DNA from 2 places in the Oceanobacillus sp. HCA-5259 genome. Region 1 is predicted to be linked to the other one. Evidence: riboswitches for the same ligand, from Rfam matches in the RefSeq annotation. Region 1 holds a riboswitch; the other holds the start of a gene.
What was found. A riboswitch is a leader RNA that binds a small molecule or an ion and turns the genes downstream of it on or off. The one in region 1 is predicted to bind lysine.
Positions count from the first base shown of each region.

Region 2: another riboswitch for lysine. It lies ahead of dapA (4-hydroxy-tetrahydrodipicolinate synthase); the one in region 1 lies ahead of WKU33_RS08060 (Na+/H+ antiporter NhaC family protein).

Region 1 is NZ_JBBKBV010000010.1:67,660-72,343, reverse strand. Features, by position in the region: gene WKU33_RS08075 (bifunctional metallophosphatase/5'-nucleotidase) at 1-868, shown strand, start outside; gene WKU33_RS08070 (YunC family protein) at 937-1,245, shown strand; gene yunB (sporulation protein YunB) at 1,304-2,083, shown strand; lysine riboswitch at 2,126-2,301, shown strand; gene WKU33_RS08060 (Na+/H+ antiporter NhaC family protein) at 2,439-3,992, shown strand; gene WKU33_RS08055 (sodium-dependent transporter) at 4,230-4,684, shown strand, end outside.
Region 2 is NZ_JBBKBV010000004.1:11,704-16,387, forward strand. Features, by position in the region: gene WKU33_RS03475 (ornithine--oxo-acid transaminase) at 1-70, shown strand, start outside; gene rocF (arginase) at 198-1,100, shown strand; lysine riboswitch at 1,368-1,549, shown strand; gene dapA (4-hydroxy-tetrahydrodipicolinate synthase) at 1,644-2,534, shown strand; gene WKU33_RS03490 (PcsB-like coiled-coil domain-containing protein) at 2,919-4,172, shown strand; gene WKU33_RS03495 (SPFH domain-containing protein) at 4,236-4,684, opposite strand, start outside.

The sequences.
Region 1 (4,684 bases):
TTTAGGAATTAGTGAAGATGAAGCGATTGCGCGGAAATTCCCGGATATCGACGTTATTATTGGAGGGCATACTCACCATCTGTTGCGGACCGGTGAATATGTGAACAACAGTCTTCTCACTGCTGCTGGCAAGCATTGTATGTATGTTGGCGAAGTTATCTTAACATATGATCATGATAAAAAGGAGCTCATCCATAAAGAGGCTTATACAACAGATGTATCAAGCTATCCCGAAGATGAAGATACGAGAGGGCTGCTTACTGAATTGGAAAAAGAAGCTTCTGGAATATTGGGAACAGAAGTTGTTTATCTAGAAGAAGGGTTTCAAGCGGACTGGTTTAGCGATGTGCCGATGATGCAAGATTTGACGGAAACAGTACGGAAATGGACGGATGCTGATGCATCTTTGTTGAATGCTGGACTTCTGCTTGACGGCTTGCCAAAAGGAATGGTCACTTACGGTGATATCCACCGGATTTGTCCGCATCCGATCAACCCAGTTGTCGTGCATTTGAGGGGAGATGAATTGATTGAAGTGATCCGTGCTTCCTTGAAGAAAGATTTCATGGAGATTCAATTGAAAGGATTCGGTTTCCGCGGGAAAGTCATTGGCAGAATGCTTTTTGCTGGGTTATCCATATCTACGACACTACGGGCGAACGGAACGGAAGCAGTGACTGGGGTAACGTTCTGTGATGGTTCAGCTGTGGAAAAGCAGAAAACATATCGCATTGCTACTGCCGATACATTTACTTTCGGTCGCCTTCTCCCTGAAATTGCCAAATCAGAAATGAAACAATATTTCCTACCTGAATTTTTAAGGGATTTATTACTCGATACGTTAAGAAATAAAACACCGCAGCCTTAAGATGCCGATTGTGACAGAGGAGCCTGCTTTTGCATACTTTATTATGTAACTAAAGGAGGCATCCGGAGATGATTACTGTTAATCCAATTGAAATTGAAGGGATGCAGTTCACAGCAGTAAGTGTCGAACTGCCAAAGACGACATTACTCACGGTTTCAAACGAAGTCGGCTATATTATGTGTGCTGCACTGGATGTGGATATTTTCAATGAGATTCCGAAGTTGCGGGAAAGGGAGGTAATTGCAGGGAGAGCGATAGGCGTGCGGACGATTGACCAATTACTCGCTGCTCCACTCGAGAAAATTACGGATGCATCGAAAGAATACGGCTGGAGAGAAGGAATGACGGGAAGGGAGGCTCTTCTTCTTATTTCATAAGTTTAGCACGTCTAACCCCTTGCATCGTTGCATAAGCATGATGTGAGGGGGTTTTTACATGCGGAAGAGACGTATCCCTAGAAAATTTGGCTCACCTCCAGCGCAAATCATATTGATACTTACAGTCATTATCTTTACGATATCGATTCTTGTGAGCATTATGGTTATCGATAAGGGAATTAAGCCAACGTTAATGGAGATTGCAACGGAAAAGACGAATGAATTCGCTACCCGGGCGATTAATCGTGCAGTTAGTTTCACGGAGGACTATAATTTTTCAGATATAGCGAATATTACATATGATAATAATGGAAATGTTGCCGCTTATTCCGTGGATCCAGCAGCTATGAGTGAAATAACTCGGAATGCAACCAATCGGGTAGAGGAATACTTTCACCGTTTAAATCGGGGAGATCCGATCTTCCATGATGATGAAGAGCCTTTCCCGTATGAGGAAGGGGCAACGGATCGTATTAATGATGATCCTACCCTAGTAGAAATCCCTTTAGGGCAAGTTACAGGGAACACCGTTTTAGCCAATCTCGGACCGAAAGTACCGATTAATTTGGAAGTGATTGGCACAGTGCGAACCAATATTACAAGGGAACAGACAGAGTTCGGTATTAACGGGGTATGGATTTCCTTTTATTTGGATGTGGAAGCAGATGTACAAGTCATTATTCCATTCACTTCGGAAGTGACGACAGTAACTGCAGAAATCTATATTGATGGGGGTGCAATACTTGGAGATGTACCTGATTTTTATGGAGGCAATTCCGGTCCATCGATTGCCGTCCCAAGGAATGAAATCGGCCGGGACTTGCAGAATGCGGAATAATCTAGTATAGTAGGTTCAGAATTGAATAGTCGCCTTTTTGATCGGTGAGGTAGAGGTGCGAGTAATATGAGTAGCCAACAGGAGAATGACAACGTTGAATGTTAGTGAAAGGATTGTTTGCCGAAGCGTAATAAGCGTCAACTTATTATTTGCTGGTATGTCTTTGAATAAGGGGCATACTGTCATGCTAATACATTGCATGGAGAACTACTGATCGAAATGGAGGATAACGTATATTGTTAAAGAAACAATGATGGGTTATTTTCTATCATTGTTTTTTTATGTGAATATGTACCTTCCATTCGTTCAACTTGTACTCTATGCTATGAAATTTTTAAAATGGAGGAAAGACGAAATGGTAGGTACTTTTTATTCCCTTATTCCTGCACTTGTAATGCTCGTGCTCGTCATTGTCACGAAACGGATTCTGCTTTCTTTAGGGGCAGGAATTGTTTTGGGTGCTTTTTTCATACATGAATTCAACATACTAGATTCCTTGCAGGAAGTATGGCTCGTATTCTATGAAATATTTGTGGTAGATGGTTCCCTTAACGTTGATAATCTATTCTTACTTGCATTCCTGCTCTTATTGGGAATTATGACGGCCTTTCTTCAAGGATCCGGTGGTAGTCGGGCGTTTGGAGAATGGATGTTAAAACATGTAAAGACTCGTACAGGTGCAAAGTTAATGACAGGAGTTCTCGGTGTTATTATTTTTATCGATGATTACTTTGCCAGTTTAGCAGTTGGACAAATTGCCAGGCCGGTAACAGATCGGCACAACATATCCCGTGCGAAATTGGCCTATTTGATTGACTCTACTGCTGCTCCAATGACTGTGCTTTCGCCAATCTCCAGTTGGGGTGCATTTATTATTGGATTGTTAAGCTCCATTTTTGTAGCAAATGGTATCACGGGTATTCAGCCAATGGAAGCTTTCATTAAAATGATTCCAATGAATTTATACGCCTTGTCAGCAATCTTACTTGTGTTCCTTGTTTCTTATTTGAAAATGGATATCGGAAAGATGCGGGTACATGAGAAGCGCGCAATGAAAACAGGTGAATTGATCGATCCAACTAATAGTAAGGTCCCTGGTGACTTAGGTGATACGGTTGAGGCCCATCCAAAAGGAAAAGTCTATCATTTGATTTTACCCATTGTTGTGCTTGTCGTAGCGACTGTATCAATGATGCTAATTACAGGTGCAATCGCAACAGAAGGTAAGGTAACCATCCTTTCTATGTTTGCTAATACTGACGTGAATCTGTCTCTCTTGATTGGGGGAGCAATTGCGGTCTTGCTTGGACTTATTCTACATGTGATGCATGATCCGCCAAAAGCAAACATCGGGAATATTTTTGTCCAAGGAATGAAATCGATGTTGCCTGCGATTTATATACTAATACTCGCATGGATGATCGGATCGATTATTTCATCCCTTGAAACGGGAACATATTTAGCAGAGTTGCTTCATGGAGCAAATGTTAGTTCGATGTACTTACCTGTGTTGTTCTTTATTATTTCCGGTTTAATGGCACTCGCAACCGGTACTTCTTGGGGAACATTTACCATTATGCTTGCTATTGGTGCTGAAGTTGTGATGGTGATTGATCCTGTACTATTACTTCCAACACTTGGAGCTGTACTAGCTGGGTCCGTGTTTGGGGACCATTGTTCACCGATATCTGACACGACCATTCTTTCTGCAACAGGAGCGGGTGCAAATCATATTGATCACGTTTTAACGCAGCTGCCATATGCACTGCTTGCTGCTGGTGTGTCGGCGTTAGGATTCTTGTTGATGGGTGTGTTGGATATGATAGTTCTGCCACTAATCATTACATTAGGATTGATTGTAATTATCGGATTTATCATCCACCGCAATAATACAATGAGAGAAGCCTAATAAAGTGAAACTCATTCAGTGGGGTATTACAGACCGTTAAAAAGCATATCCTTTTTCTATATGAAAAGGGATATGCTTTTTTAATTGAAAATACGTCTAAATAGGAAGGTATCGCAATATCTATAAGAATACATCATGTTTTATAAGAATGGAGGTGGAATACGGATGTAAATGTAAGAATATTATAAAAATGATGTACTAGCACTCATAATCGTAGTGAAAAAGGAGGGTACAAAAATGAAGGCGCGTTCAGAGTGGGGAACAAGGGCTGGTTTTATTTTAGCGGCAGTTGGATCAGCGATTGGTTTGGGGAATATTTGGCGGTTTCCAGCAGTAGCGTATGAAAACGGTGGTGGTGCATTTTTCATCCCGTATTTATTTGCGCTGTTAACAGCTGGGATTCCCATTCTCATTATGGAGTTCACAATGGGGCACCGCTATCGGGGTTCTGCACCGTTAACGTTCAGGAGAATGAATAAGAAAACTGAATTTATCGGTTGGTGGGGCGTGCTTGTTGCATTTATCATTTCGACTTACTACTCTGTCATTATTGCATGGGCAATTTCTTACTCCTATTTCTCATTATCTCTTGCTTGGGGGGATGATACGGGAGGGTTTTTATTCGGTGAGTATTTAAAGCTTGCTGAAAGTCCAGGTCAGATAGGAAGTATGGTTCCAGGTGTACTATTCCC
Region 2 (4,684 bases), on a different contig from region 1:
GCCATTAATAATCACCAAAGAAAACCTAGATTGGGCACTAGAACGCATTCATAACGTATTAAGTAAATAGAGAAATTTTCACTAGGCTGGAACATAACGAATGTGTGACTGGTTATGTTCCAGTTCTATTTTGAAAATATATATAGAGATATACGAGCTTTTGTTACATATTTAAAAGGCAACTGGAGGTTTTTCACATGAGAAATATATCAATTATCGGAATGCCGATCGATCTTGGTCAATTACGGCGCGGAGTCGATATGGGCCCCAGTGCAATTCGCTATGCCGGTATCATAGAAAGGCTTGAGAATAGGGGATACACCGTTAAAGATTTAGGAGATATCCAGATTGGTAGAGATAAACTAAAGACAGATCCGAAAACTGGAATCAGAAACTTGGAAGCGGTCTATAAAGCAAGTGAACAGTTAATGATCCAGATTGAAGAAGTTATACAAAAGGATTCTTTTCCGCTTATTTTAGGCGGTGACCATAGTATGGCTATTGGTACATTAGCAGGGGTAGCTAAATCTTATAAAAATCTTGGCCTTATATGGTATGACGCCCACGGAGATCTGAATACTCCTGAGACGTCTCCATCCGGAAATATCCATGGTATGCCACTTGCTGCATCGTTAGGCTATGGCGAAGAAAGTCTCACTGAAATTGGTGGATATTCTCCAAAAGTAAAACCAGAAAATATTATTATCATCGGTGCGCGTGACCTAGATCCTGGTGAAAAAGATTTTATTAAAGAAAAAGGAATCAAAGTGTACACGATGCATGAAATTGATCGAATCGGCATGCCTCAGATTATTGAAGATACGAATCAATATTTTGAAGAGCAGGGGGTAGACGGGGTGCATCTTTCCTTTGATCTCGATGCAATAGATCCCTTGGACGCACCGGGTGTCGGCACTCCAGTTCCAGGCGGGGTAACGTTCCGTGAAGCTCATCTTGCCATGGAGATGCTTGCGGAAACTGGTAAAATTACATCCGCTGAATTTGTAGAGGTCAATCCAATTCTTGATGAGCGAAATAAAACGGGGACATTGGCAGTTGACTTAATTGGATCATTATTTGGTGAACGAATCCTATCCTAGAGTAATTGGTTATAAAATTCCCATTGTAACATCAGAATAATTGCAAATCCTAAGTGAGAGATTCAACAGCCAGTAACGGCCCAATTTATTCAACTAATACTCAGTAAGGAAAAAACGACTAGATGATGTTTTCCTGTATAAAAGATGCACGGTTAGGGTGCAAATAACATAAATATAGCAGTAAAGAGCTGCTGTTACTTGTTATTTCTTACAGTCTTTGTTATAGTAGTGAAAACAATTAAATATCTCTTATTTTATAAACGATAAAGTAAGGATAGAGGTTGCAGTGACCATTAGTACATATGTGGAGGGTGAATGAGACCCAGTGAACCATATGGAAAGGGGGAATTGCCGAAGCAGAAGGAAGCTCATTAATTCCGGATGCTGGGTCTATATCGAATAGGTATAGATCTGTCATATAGGCAACTATATGGGGAGCTATCAAGCGAAAGAACAATCCATCGTTCGAAAAGCAATAGCGGCCCAAACCGTTATTGCTTTTTTGCTTTTATTGATGGTAAAAAAGAAAGGGATGTGAAATAAATGTATTTTGGTAGATTACTAACAGCAATGGTGACACCTTTTGATAAACACGGAGAAGTAGATTATGGTAGAACGTCAAAGCTAATTGAACATTTACTCGATACAGGAACTGATGGTTTAGTTGTGGCCGGGACAACCGGTGAATCACCGACATTAACGACGAGAGAAAAGGTTGAACTATTTAAATATGTAGTGAAAGAAGTAAATGGCAAAGTACCGGTGCTTGCCGGAACAGGCTCGAATAATACGAGAGCCTCCATTGAACTGACAAGAGAAGTTGAATCGATTGGCATTGATGGAATTATGCTTGTCGTACCATATTATAATAAACCTTCTCAAGAGGGATTATATCAACATTTCAGCCAAATTGCAGCGTCCACATCTTTACCAGTCATGCTTTACAATATTCCAGGAAGATCTTCTGTCAACATGACTCCTGAAACGATTATCCGCTTGTCCCAAGTTGATAACATCGTCTCTGTAAAAGAAGCGAGCGGAGATCTTGATGCAGTATCTCAGATCATTGAAGAAACTGGAGATGACTTCAGTGTATATAGCGGGGATGACGGCATGACGTTACCAATTCTTTCTATTGGTGGAACGGGCGTTGTATCGGTCGCAGCTCATGTGATTGGGAAAGATATGCGAGCGATGGTCCAAAACTTCCTTGATGGTAACGTTACAGAAGCTGCTGGAATCCACCGTCGCATCGTGCCGGTTGTAAAAGCCTTATTCCAGGCTCCAAGCCCATCACCAGTAAAAGAAGCATTGAATGAAATCAACGTACCCGTTGGAAGTGTCCGCTTACCACTCATCCCATTATCAGATGTAGAAAAAGCAAATCTCACGCAAACCCTAGCAAACTTCCAAACAAATACTGTAGAAAATTAATAGAAATATGTTAAAGCTAAGGAGAATTTATTTTTCCTTAGCTTTTTAACTTTAGGGAATTATTAAGGTTCCTTGTAAAATGAAGATGCTGAGGATAACTGAAATTGTTAGCACTAGCCCGAGAGTAACAGTTTGTACGTTGCTGCGACTACTAGATGTGCTAGCTTAGTGGCAAACCTTCTACGGAGGGACGAGTAATCGCAGTACCAGGCTCCCGCGTAACGAATCGCGTTCTTAACCTGCAAGGGCGTTTCCGTCTTTGTTTCAATGTAAATTTCTCCTGAAATCTAATTGTAATCTAAGCATAATCTTTTTGTTACGATTGGATGTTATACTGCAACCATAGATTGCGAATTAGAAATCTATGGAAATGGGGGAAAAAGGTTGAGGAAAAAGATAACAATCGTCACCTTGATAGCTTCTCTATTATTTATCCAAGGCACCTTTCATTTACAAGTCCATGCAAGTGGCAAGGGTGATTTAGAGGAGATCCAACAAGAGAGAAAAGAAATCCAGAACAACTTATCAGCTGGGGAACAGAAAATCAATGAACTTTATGACGATATGAAAGCATTGAACGAGGAAGTCAATCGGTTAGATGACCTTCTACAAGAGAAAGAGGCAAAAGTGGAGGAAATTACATATGAGATTGAAACTACGAAAGAAGAGATTTACACCCTCCAAGCAGAAATCGATCGATTGAATGCAAGTATTGAAGAACGCTTTGACTTGTTGAAAACAAGAGCATCATCCTACCAGAAATCAGGCGGGCTAATTAATTATATTGAAGTGATCTTTGACTCCCAGAGCTTTGGAGACTTCATTAGCCGCGTAACTGCAGTCAATCAAGTAATGGATTCGGATGCGATGTTGATGGAACAGCTTGAAGCTGATATGGAACTTGTCGAAGCGCATCAGCACTCAACACTTGAAAAGCTGAATGATTTAGACCAAATGCATGAAGCGCAAGAAGCAGAACGTGCACAGATTGAACAGGAAAAGCAGCAACAAGAGACGGTTAAAGCGTCTTTAAATGATAAGCGCCAGGAACTAGTTGCTTATGTCGAGCAATTAGAAGGGGAAGATACACGTTTAAAAACAATGGAAGATACAGTGAAAAAAGAAATTGCTGCAGCAGAAGCGGCAGAACGTGAGCGCCAAGAAGAGATTAAACTAGCAGCTGCTGAGAAAGCGAAACAGGAAGAACAAGCCCAAGCTGCAGTGGTTAAAACGAAATCAGTAGAGAAAAAAGAGGAACAGAAAGAAAGCAAACCGGTTCAGGTGAAAAAGGAAGAACCGGCTGTAAATAAACCGGAATCGAAACCAACGCCAAAGCCAAGCGAATCTGATAATAAGTCATTCACAGTTACATCTACCGCTTATACAGCAGACTGTAACGGCTGTTCTGGTGTAACAAGTACAGGAATCGATTTAAAGGCGAATCCAAATGCGAAGGTAATCGCAGTTGATCCAAGTGTCATTCCACTTGGAAGTATCGTTCATGTGGAAGGATACGGCCATGCGATTGCAGGAGATACAGGAAGCGCAATTCGTGGAAATAAAATAGATGTATTCGTCCCAACGCAAAAGCAAGCAACAAGCTGGGGCGTACGCACGGTGAAAGTAACGATTCAGTAATAACAAGTGCTCCTATATAAAAAAACAAAGAAAAGGTCGGCATCTTGGTGCCGACCTTTTCTATTACAATTTTTGACCACAGTTCGAGCAGAAGTTTGCTCCATCTGTTTTCTGCCCGCAATTTGGACAGAAGTTGGGCTTGCTTGAATTGCCAGTTGACTGGTTATTCGCTGCTGGCTGATTTTGTTGCTCCTGTTGTTGATTTTGGTCCGGTTGATTCATTTGTTTCATGTTTTTCATCATTTCACTTGCAACGTTCATGCCCATCATCATCCCGGCCATGTCGGATGCGGTTCCGCCACTTTTTACCTTACCTGAGGCTATACCGTCAGTCATTTCAAGTTGTTGATATTTCGCAACGTCACCAACCATACCCTGGGAAGCAGCTTTCGTAATCATATCCTGAATTTCTTTTGGATAGTTAAAGCTGTTTACATTAAATCCAGTGATGGAAAGCCCTAAATCATAGATTTCCATATCAAGGTCTTCCTGGATGCCCTGTGAGATTTCAA